2 regions of the Nonomuraea sp. NPDC004354 genome follow, and region 1 is predicted to be linked to the other one. Evidence: riboswitches for the same ligand, from Rfam matches in the RefSeq annotation. Region 1 holds a riboswitch; the other holds the start of a gene.
What was found. A riboswitch is a leader RNA that binds a small molecule or an ion and turns the genes downstream of it on or off. The one in region 1 is predicted to bind cobalamin.
Positions count from the first base shown of each region.

Region 2: linked by a shared signal. The riboswitch ahead of bluB (5,6-dimethylbenzimidazole synthase) and the one ahead of cobN (cobaltochelatase subunit CobN) in region 1 are both predicted to bind cobalamin.

Region 1 is NZ_JBSGDV010000013.1:180,661-186,060, reverse strand. It holds gene ACWENQ_RS30575 (precorrin-2 C(20)-methyltransferase) at 1-230, opposite strand, end outside; gene ACWENQ_RS30570 (precorrin-8X methylmutase) at 236-856, opposite strand; gene ACWENQ_RS30565 (hypothetical protein) at 853-2,385, opposite strand; cobalamin riboswitch at 2,397-2,584, shown strand; gene cobN (cobaltochelatase subunit CobN) at 2,620-5,400, shown strand, end outside.
Region 2 is NZ_JBSGDV010000020.1:152,990-158,389, reverse strand. It holds gene ACWENQ_RS38135 (hypothetical protein) at 1-1,969, shown strand, start outside; gene bluB (5,6-dimethylbenzimidazole synthase) at 2,049-2,681, opposite strand; cobalamin riboswitch at 2,712-2,906, opposite strand; gene ACWENQ_RS38125 (hypothetical protein) at 3,076-3,597, opposite strand; gene ACWENQ_RS38120 (MFS transporter) at 3,777-4,325, shown strand; gene ACWENQ_RS38115 (copper chaperone PCu(A)C) at 4,458-5,018, shown strand; gene ACWENQ_RS38110 (Dyp-type peroxidase) at 5,011-5,400, shown strand, end outside.

The DNA.
Region 1 (5,400 bases):
TGGTAGCCGCCGGGGTGGTCGGTGGTCTCCGTGGTCAGCGGGTACTTCAGCAGCTCCTCGACCTGCCCCTCCCGCATGTACGGCAGCGCGATCGACCGCGCGATGCTCCTGCCGTGCCTGGCGCTGTGGTAGGCGATCACGTCCGCCTCGCCGATCAGCCTGGCCGCCTTGACCGTCACCAGCTCGGGATCCCCGGGCCCCAGCCCCACCCCGAACAGCCGTCCCGCCACGTCGCTCACTCTCGTTCGGAGGCGATCGCGTTGACCGCCGCTGCCGCCATCGCACTGCCGCCCCTGCGGCCGTGCACCACCAGGTACTCCAGGTCACCGCTCGCCAGCGCCTGCTTCGACTCGGCCGCCCCGATGAAGCCCACGGGGATGCCGAGCACCGCCGCGGGGCGTCCCGCGCCCTCCTCGACCAGCTCCAGGAGCCTGAACAGGGCGGTGGGCGCGTTGCCCACGGCGACGACCGCGCCGTCCAGCCGGTCGCGCCACAGCTCCAGGGCGGCGGCGCTGCGGGTCGTGCCCATCCGCTCGGCCAGCCCCGGCACGCCCGGGTCGCCGAGGGTGCAGATCACCTCGTTGTCCCTGGGCAGGCGCGCCCTGGTCACCCCGGAGGCGACCATCATGGCGTCGCACAGGATCGGCGCGCCCCCGCGCAGGGCCGCCCGCGCCGCGGCGACCACGCCCGGCGAGTAGGCGAGATCGGCGACCAGGTCGGTCATGCCGCAGGCGTGGATCATGCGGACGGCCACCTGGGCCACGTCCTGCGGCAACCCGGCCAGGTCGCTCTCCGCGCGGATGGTGGCGAACGAGCGCCGGTAGATCTCCGCGCCGTCGCGGATGTAGTCGGTCATATCCCCTCTTCTTCGGTACGGCCCGCGACACGGTAGCCGGTCGGGGTGGCGACGACGTCGACCACCTCCCCCGCCGGACGGCCGCACCGCCGTTCGCACCCGGCCCAGTGGACCGGGCGGGCCGGTGGTTCGTGGCCGGGCCGTTCCGCCCAGCGTCTGGCGTCGAGCTGGACGTCGGCCAGGGATTTCGCGCACCCCGGGCGGCCCGTGCAGGCCGACAGGCCCGCCCACGGCGTCCCTGCGACGGCGACCAGCCCGGCAGCGGTGAGCCGGTCCGCGATCGGCTGGACGGCGTCGGCGGGCAGGTCGGGCAGGACGACGGTGCGCCACGGCGTGACGCGGATCTCGGCGGCGCAGGCGGCGAGCGCCGTGGCCTGACCGGCGGACAGGCGGCCGAGCGGGACCACCACCTCGAGCGCGACCCTGCCGTCACGCTGCGGGCGGGTCCCCGCGTCGCGCACCCCGGCACCGCGCGCGGCCGTCTCGACATCCGGGGCCACCATCTCCAGGTCGTCCCCCTGTCGGGCCTGCGCGGGAGCCTGGTCGTCCCCCTGCCGGGCCGGGGCGGGAGTCTGGTCGCCCTGCCGGGCCGGGCCGGGGAACCGGGCGTCCTGTCGCGGAGTCGCCGGGCCGGGGTCCTGGGTGGTCGGCGGGTTCAGGCGGGCGGCGAGCCGGGCCGGGCCGTCCGGGAGGTCGGTGACGCGCCAGGCGGTGCCGTCGCTCAGCTCCATGAAGACCGAGGCCGCCGCGAGCATCAGCGGAACAGCGCCGGACACGGTCACGGGTACGGCCTGCCGTTCCCCACCGAGCAACAGCACCCCGCCGACGGGCGAGGTGGCAAGGAAGGTCACGTCGGCGCCGCAGGACAGGACGTCACCGGTGCCGTCGTCCAGGGCGAACAGGAAGCGGCCGGAGAGCGCGGCCAGCTCGGGGGCGGCGCACAGCCGGCGGTCCAGGTCGGCGACCAGCGGCCGGACGTCCACCAGGGACGAGGGGGCGCGTCCCGCCAGCGGTGAGGCGAGGATGTTGCGGACCCGCTCGTGGGTGGCCGACGGCAGCAGCCCCGCCGCCGCCATCCGCGCCGCGAAGACCGGCACGCTCGCCGCGGCCGCGCCCGGTCCGGGACCCGCCCGAAGCCCGTCCGGCGCCACGCCCGCGGAAACCCCCGCCTGCGCCGCGCCGGCGAGCGGTGCGCCCGGCACCGCTCCTGAGGGGATGCCGTCCGGCGCCATGTCCGCTGCCGCGACGCCGGCCGGGGCCGGGCGAGCGGGCGTCCCGGCAGGTGGAGCGGCGGGCGGGGCGGGGGTGACGCGCAGGCCGCGGACCTGGAGGTTCGCCCGGGAGGTCAGCTCGATCACGCCCGATCCCAGCTCGGCCGCGCACGCCGCCACCTCGCCCAGCTGGGCCGCCGTGAGGACGCCACCGGGGATGCGGACCCGGGCGAGCGCGCCGTCCGCGGCGGTGTGGACCTGAAGGGCCCCGGGACACGCATCAGGGCGCAGGTGTCCTGAAACGTCGGTTATGTCCACGGGGAGGATGGTAACCCGTTCAAAACCCTCTAGTCTGATCACAGACGAGGGCGACGGAGGAAGCCGGTGCGAAGCCGGCGCGGTCCCGCCACTGTGACCGGGGAGCGAACCCCACCGCAGGCCACTGTCCGGCGACGGACGGGAAGGCCGGGGTGAGCGTCGATCCGGGAGCCAGGAGACTCCCGCTCTCGTGACACCCGCGACCGGGGCGAGGACCCCGAGGGAGGAGTTCCTGTGCCCGAGAGCACGGCCGTCCTGCTGCTGTCCACCTCCGACACCGACCTGCTGAGCGCGAGGGCGAGCGGCGCGCCGTACCGCCTCGGAAACCCCGCCCGGCTGACGGTCGACGACCTGCCCGCGCTGGTCGAGGGCACGGACCTGGTCGTGGTGCGGCTCCTCGGCGGGCGCAGGGCCTGGGAGGAGGGGCTCGACCGGCTGCTCGCGGGACCACGGCCCGTGGTGGTGCTGGGCGGCGAGCAGGCGCCCGACGCCGAGCTCATGGAGCTGTCGACGGTCAGCGGCGGCGTCTGCGCCGAGGCGCATGCCTATCTCGCCCACGGCGGCCCGGCCAACCTCGCCGAGCTGCACGCCTTCCTGTCCGACACGGTGCTGCTGACCGGCAACGGGTTCGCGGCGCCCGAACCGGCCCCGGCCTGGGGGCTGCTCGAGAGGGAGCGTTCCGCCGCCGAGGGGCCCGTCGTGGGCGTGCTCTACTACCGCGCGCACCACATGGCGGGCAACACGGCCTTCGTGCGGACGCTCTGCGACGCGATCGAGGCCGCGGGCGGCCGCGCGCTGCCGGTCTTCTGCTCCTCGCTCCGCACGGCGGAGCCCGGCCTGCTCGACACGCTGCGGACCGCCGACGCGCTCGTGGTGACCGTCCTGGCCGCAGGAGGCACGCGGCCCGCGACGGCCGGAGCCGGCGGCGACGACGCGGCGTGGGACGTGGGCGCGCTGGCCGAGCTGGACGTGCCGATCCTGCAAGGGCTGTGCCTGACCACGAGCAGGCAGGCGTGGGAGGAGAACGACGACGGCCTGTCACCGCTGGACGCGGCGTCGCAGGTGGCGATCCCCGAGTTCGACGGCCGGATCATCACGGTGCCGTTCTCGTTCAAGGAGGTGGACGCGGACGGGCTGACCGTCTACGCGGCCGATCCCGAGCGCGCGGCCCGCGTCGCCGGCATCGCCGTACGGCACGCCCGGCTCAGGCACGTCCCGAACGCCGAGAAGAAGCTCGTGGTGATGCTGTCGGCCTACCCGACCAAGCACGCGCGCGTCGGCAACGCGGTCGGCCTCGACACCCCCGCGAGCACCGTGAAACTGCTGGCCAGGCTGGCCGGCGAGGGCTACGACCTGGGCGAGGGCCTGCCCGGCGTCGCCGAGGGCGACGGCGACGCGCTGATCCACGCGCTCATCGCGGCCGGCGGCCAGGACCAGGAGTGGCTGACGGAGGAGCAGCTCGCGGCCAACCCGGTGCGCGTGCCCGCCGCCACCTACACCTCCTGGTACGGCACGCTCCCCGCCGAGCTGCGCGAGGCGATGGAGCGCCACTGGGGGCCGCCGCCCGGCGAGCTGTTCGTGCACGAGGGCGACATCGTGTTCGCCGCGCTGCGGGCGGGCAACGTCGTGGTGATGGTGCAGCCGCCGCGCGGCTTCGGCGAGAACCCGATCGCGATCTACCACGATCCGGACCTGCCGCCCAGCCACCACTACCTGGCGGCCTACCGGTGGCTGTCGGCGGAGTTCGGCGCGCACGCGATCGTGCACGTCGGCAAGCACGGCAACCTGGAGTGGCTGCCCGGCAAGTCGGCGGGCTTGTCGGCCGCGTGCGGGCCCGACGCGGCGCTGGGCGACCTGCCGCTGGTCTACCCGTTCCTGGTCAACGACCCGGGCGAGGGGACGCAGGCCAAGCGGCGGGCGCACGCCGTCCTGGTGGACCACATGGTGCCGCCGATGGCCCGCGCCGACACCTACGGCGACATCGCCCGCCTGGAGCAGCTGCTGGACGAGCACGCCTCGATCGCCGCGATGGACCCGGCCAAGCTGCCCGCGATCAGGGCGCAGATCTGGACACTCATCCAGGCGGCACGGCTCGACCACGACCTCGGTCTGGCCGACCGGCCGCACGACACGGAGTTCGACGACTTCCTGCTGCACGTGGACGGCTGGCTGTGCGAGGTCAAGGACGTGCAGATCCGCGACGGGCTGCACGTGCTGGGGGCGGCGCCCGAGGGGTCGGTGCGGGTCGACCTGGTGCTGGCGATGCTGCGGGCCCGGCAGATGTGGGCGGGCGCCGAGACGCTGCCCGGCCTGCGGGAGGCTCTGGGGCTGGCCGAGGACGGTACGGCGGGCCTGGCGAGCGTGGACGCGGCCGAGTCGACGGCCAGGGCGCTGGTGGAGGGCATGGAGGCGCGCGGCTGGGAGGTGGCGGCGGCCCGCGAGGTGACCGACGCGGTCCTCGCCCCCTCCGGCGCGCGGCGGGACCTGGTCGTCCGGATCCTGGAGTTCGCCGCCACCGAGGTCGTGCCCAGGCTGGCCAGGACCGGTGACGAGCTCGACCACCTCCTGCACGCGCTCGACGGCGGCTACGTCCCCGCGGGCCCCAGCGGCTCCCCGCTGCGCGGCCTGATCAACGTGCTGCCCACCGGCAGGAACTTCTACTCGGTCGACCCGCGCGCCGTCCCCAGCAAGCTGGCGTGGGAGACCGGCCAGGCGATGGCCGACTCGCTCCTGGCCCGCTACCGCGCCGACACCGGCGAGTGGCCGCGTTCGGTGGGCCTGTCGGTGTGGGGGACCAGCGCCATGCGGACGGCGGGCGACGACGTCGCCGAGGTCCTCGCGCTGCTGGGCGCCCGCCCGGTGTGGGACGACGCCTCCCGGCGGGTCACCCGCCTGGAGCCGGTTCCGCTCGACGAGCTCGGCCGGCCGCGCATCGACGTCACGGTGCGCATCAGCGGCTTCTTCCGCGACGCCTTCCCGCATGTCGTGGCCATGCTGGACGACGCCGTGCGCATG
Region 2 (5,400 bases), on a different contig from region 1:
GCGCTTCTTCGTCCGCCTGCACGAGCTGGTCGACCCGCGGCCGCACGAGTCGGCCGGGCGGGCCCGCGACTATCTGCGGCTGCTGCCCGCCGCCCCCGGCACGGTCGCCGAGCTGGCGATGGCCCAGCTGCGCCGCACCGGACCCCACGACGCCGCCGACGTCGTCGACGCGGTCGACGCGCTGACCTTCCGTCCCGAGGCCAAGCTGGCCCGCGCCGGCCTGACCTGGCTGGAGGAGGAAGTACGGCAGGCGCCCGCGCGCGCCGCCGACCTGGCGCCCGCGCTCGTCACGGCGTTCTCCCACACCTCCTACGAGGTGCGGCGGCGCGCGGCCGCCCTCGCGGTCAAGCACGCCACCGCGTTCGGCCCGGCCGCTCCGCTGATCGCCGAGGCCGTCCCCGCCCTGCCCGCCGACCTCGGCGCGCAGGTGGCGGCGGTGTTCGGCGGCGACCTCGCGGCCGAGGAGGCACCGGAGCCGTTCACCCCAGCGCCGCTGCCCGTCCTGCCGGGCCCCGGCCGGTTCCCCGCGCCCGCGCTCGACGCGTGGCAGCGGTACCGGCGCGGATGGATGCAGGACGAGCGGTGGCTGTCCGCCTTCGTGGCGGCCGCGGGCGACCGTCCGGCCCTGCGCGCGAAGCTGAAGCGCGCCTTCGACGACCCCGCTCAGCTGGACGACCCCGCTCAGCTGTACGCCAAGGAGCGCTGGACAGAGACCGGCGACTGGATCGCCGCCCTGGTCAGGGAGGTGATCACGCCGGGCGCCGATCCGGGTGTGCCCGCCGCCGAGCCCGCCGACCGGTGGATGCCGACAGCGGGGCCGCACCCGTTGACCGGTCACGAACAGGAGCCCGACCCCGCGGCGGAGCTGCGCAGGCGGCAGCGACTGCCCGACCCGGGGCGGGCCTCGCCGCCGCACCTGTTCCTGCTGCGCCGGCTGAGCGAGATCTACGTGGCCCTGCGGGAGGGAACGCTGCCGCCCGTCCTGCTGGCCACGCCCACCCTGATGACCGGGCACCTGGACCCCGCGACGCTGGTGGACCGGCTCGAGGCGTGCGCCGCCGCCGGTGTCGAGCCGCTGGCCGCCGACCTGGGGCAGGCGCTGCTGCGGCTGCCGCGCGGAGCCCACCCCGCCGCCGCCGAGCGGGCCGCACGCGTGGGCTCGCGGGGAGCCGTCCAGGCCGCCGCCTGGCTGTCCGCGGGCGGCCCGCCCGACCCGGAGACCGGCGTGGCGTGGGCCTACGTCGAGGGCGGCACCCGCCATCTCTTCGAGGAGCGCACGCCCGAAGACGCCACGCAGGTCGAGCTGGTGCCGGTGCTGCGCGCCGAGCCGACCGGGCACGACCTGGTCGACGAGCTGCTGAGCGAGCCGTCGTCCTGGCACTGGGACGACCACAGCAACTCCATGGCCTGGTGGGCGGCGGTCCTGCCGTCGCACCGCGAGGTCGTCGCCGTCAACTACCTGCCCTACCTGCTGTACCGGTGGACCCGCCCCGGGATCTACCCGCCGCACCTGGCGATACTCGCCGACGCCGACGGCCCGGCCGGTGACGCCATCGCGGTCATGCTCGCCTACTTCCTCGCCAAGGGCGAACCGAAGGCGGTGCCGCTGCTGCTGCGGATGGCGGCCCGGGACAGCCTGCCCGCCGAGGCGGTCGGCCGCCAGCTGGCGTTCCTGATCCGCCGCGCCGGATACCCGATCCCTCCGGTGCTGGACTCCCTCGCCGGCGCCGCCCGCCGGGGCGCGCACGAGCAGGTCTGGGACATCCTCAGGGGGATGCTGCCGGTGCTGCTGCCGGGCCGGGGGGAGCGGCCGACCGCCGGCCACACCGCGGCGGTGGCGCTGGCCACCGACGTGGCGGCGTGGACCGGCGCCCGAGGCGAGATCCCGTGCGTGTCCGCTCACGCGGACAGCGGGCGCGGCACCCGCTTCGCCCACGAGTGCGCCCGCCTGCGCGACCGGCTCCGCTGACCGCGGAAGGCCCGCCCGTAGGAGGGGCTCTCCCGGATGGGCTTCGCGCGGGCATTCCCACCCGGCGGCCGGGCGCAGGTCACCGGTCGCCGGTCCAGCGGTCGTGGTGGACGGCGGCGTCCAGCGGGCGGCGCCGTCGCCAGCCGTGCCGTTCCCGGTCAGGGACCTCCTCCAGGTGGGAGACGGGGCCCACGCACAGCCACGCGACCGGTCGCACCACGCCGGGGACGCCCAGCAGGTCCCGCAGAAAGGACTCGCGGTAGAACGACACCCAGCCGACGCCGAGCCCTTCGGCGGTGGCGGCCAGCCACAGGTTCTGGATGGCCAGGCACACCGAGTAGAGCCCGGCATCGGCGATGGCGTGGCGGCCGAGCACCGCGGGCCCGCCCCGGCCAGGGTCGTAGGTGACCACGACGGACAGCGTCGACTCGAGCACCCCGTCGATCTTGATCCGGGCGAACCGCCGGGCGGCCTCGCCGTCGAGGGTGGCCGCGAACGTGTCCCGCTCCTGCCGTACGTGATCGTGGAAGGCGGCGCGGACGGCGCGGTCGCGCACCAGGATGAAGTCCCACGGCTGGGACAGGCCGACGCTGGGCGCCGCGTGCGCGGCCGACAGCACGCGGTGCAGCACCTCGTCGGGCACCGGCGCGCCGGTGAACTCGCCGCGCACGTCGCGGCGGCGGTGGATGACGTCGTACAGCTGGCTGATCATGGGCAGGCTCCCGCTGACTCGCGCCCCCGTGGGGGCGGTGAACGCGAGGCCGGTCTTCGGACTCCCGGATCAACGCCTGCCCGCCGGCCTTCCCAGCCCTGTCGGGCCAGTGACTGCGCTCGCGCGCGTGGGCGGAGGCTCCCCGGTAACCGCGGCGGGCCCGTGCCGGACTCTCACCGGCTTCCCGATTCTCCCCGCGAACGCGGGGCACCTCGCAACAGTTCGCCGGGCAGTACGGTAGCCGATCACTTCACCCGCCCGGTCGGCGAGGTCGGCCGGGACTCCGTCGCCCTGCCCGCGGTAGTGTCACCACGGCCGGTGCGGGCTCGTCCAGGCTTCCTCGCGCGAGGGGGCGGACGCGTGCGCCGCGACGTCTGCCGTGCCTGGACGGCTGTCACCGCCGGGGGGACAGCCGCAGGACGACCCGGTCGGCGGACAGGGACAGCACCTGGACGCCGATGCCGTTGACCGATCCGGTGGTGCCCGCGCCCAGTCGCGCCTGCGAGCTGACGCCTGGACCGGTGCCCTTCACCTTCACCTGGTCGCCGGTGAAGGTGACGGCCAGCCTGGTGATGCCGAAGCGCGAGCTGACGCGGAAGGACACCGCCCGGCTGAGGGAGAGCCTGCACGCGCCGTCGTAGCAGGCGCGCAGGTTGGGCGCGGGGGAGAGGCCGGTGACCGGGGACGCGGCGGACCGGGACGCGGTGCTGACCGGGGGCGCGGCGGTCACCAGCGCGGGGGCGGTCGAAAGGCGACGGGTGGCGGCCGCGGGGGCGGCGGGCAGGGGTGCGGTCGCGCCTGCGGTGATGGGGGGCGGAGGGGCGGTCGCGCCTGCGGTGATGGGGGGCGGAGGGGCGGTGGTGCCTGCGGTGAGGGTCGCGGCGAGAAGCGCGAGGGTGGCGACTGCGAGCGGCATGGTCCTCTCTTCCTACGGTGGGTCGGGTCGGCGGCCGTTCTCCCACCCTGGGTCAGGCGCCACGCTCCGTCCACCCGTTCGGCGCAGGAGGTGGTGCTCGAGGTCGGTTGTGCGGCGAAGAATCCGCTTTGGGAGGCGGCGGGTAAGCGTGGGATGATGGCCGGGCCATGTCAGCCACGATGCCGCTTCGAGCTCTGCGAGCCGCCGCCTTCGCCGCGGTCTCGGTCATGCTCGGCATCGCCGCCCATGTGTTCGCCGGCGGGTCGGTGTCGGCGCCGTCGGTGGTGGTGGCGCTGCTGGTGTCGTTCCTGCCGGCCCAGGCGCTGGCCGGGCGGGAGCGGTCGGCGGCCGTGATCGCCGTGACCCTGGCCGCCACGCAGCTGGTGCTGCACGTGCTGTTCGCCGGCGCCCATGCCGTCGAGCCGGTGGTCGCGGGGCACGCGCACGGCCAGTCCTGGCTGGTGCCGGGCCTCGGCATGCTGGTCATGCACGGATGGGCGATCGGGCTGACGGCGCTGTGGATGTCGCACGGCGAGGCGGCCCTGTGGGCGCTGCTGCGGCGGCTGGCCGTACGGCTGCTCGTCGCGGTGCTGGCGTTCGTCGATCCGGCGGCCCGCACGGCCGTCCCCGCGCCGGCCGAGCGGCCGGTGATCCTGCGTTCCATCCTGCTCGGCCACGAGATGGGCCGGCGCGGCCCTCCTGGCGTCATGCGCACCGTTCCCGCCTGACCTCCCGTTCGAGGAGGCCGATGCGGGCCACCCCGGGAAAGGGGTGCTCCCCGGCGTCCCTGTCGTGACGGGCGCCGGGTCGACATCAGTGCCATGACACCAGTGCCGGCTCAGCCGGAAGAAGGGCTTTCCATGTTCTCGCGCGTCATCGTCGTTGTCATCGGCGTGGCCAGTCTGGCCGCCTGTGGCGTCCAGGAGGCGGCCGACTCCGTTCCGAAGCAGGTCGCCGTGGCCTCGCCGTCCGGGCCGTCCGGATCGTCCGGGCAGTCGGCTGCCGCTTCCGCGCTCACCATCACCGACCCGTGGATCAAGACCACGAAGAAGGGGATGACCGCCGCCTTCGGCACGCTCGTCAACAACTCCGGTACGGCCGTCACCGTCGTGGCGGGCAGCAGCCCCCTGTCGCCGAAGGTGGAGCTGCACGAGGTGGTGGAGTCCGGCGGGAAGATGGTGATGCAGCCGAAGAAGGGCGGCTTCGTCATCCCCGCCAAGAGCTCCCACGTGCTGAAGCCCGGTGGCGACCACATCATGCTCATGGGGGTCACCGAGGAGGTGAAGCCGGGCGCGGAGGTTCCGTTCACGCTCGTCCTCGAGGGCGGCGGCACGTTCGCCTTCACCGCCATGGGCAAGGACTTCGCCGGGGGCAAGGAGGACTACCAGCCCGGCATGGACATGAGTGGCGACCATGGCTGAGCTCGGGCTCGCGGTGAATCGCCGCCGGTTGCTGGCGGGCGGGGCCGTGGCGGCGGTGGCCGCCGTCGCCGGCTCCGCCCCCGCCGCGGGGGCGGGCACGGTCACGGCACCCCCGGTGGTCGCCGACGGCAGGGCGGTCGAGCCGTTCCACGGCCTGCACCAGGCGGGCGTGGCGACCGCGCCACAGGCGCACGCCGTGTTCGTCGGGCTCGACCTGCGCAAGGGCATCGGCCGCGAGGAGGTGTCCAGGATGATGCGGCTGCTGACCGACGACGCCCGGCGGCTGACCCAGGGACGGCCCGCGCTCGCCGACACCGAGCCTGAGCTGGCGGCGCTGCCGTCCAGGCTGACCGTCACGTTCGGGTTCGGCCCCGGCCTGTTC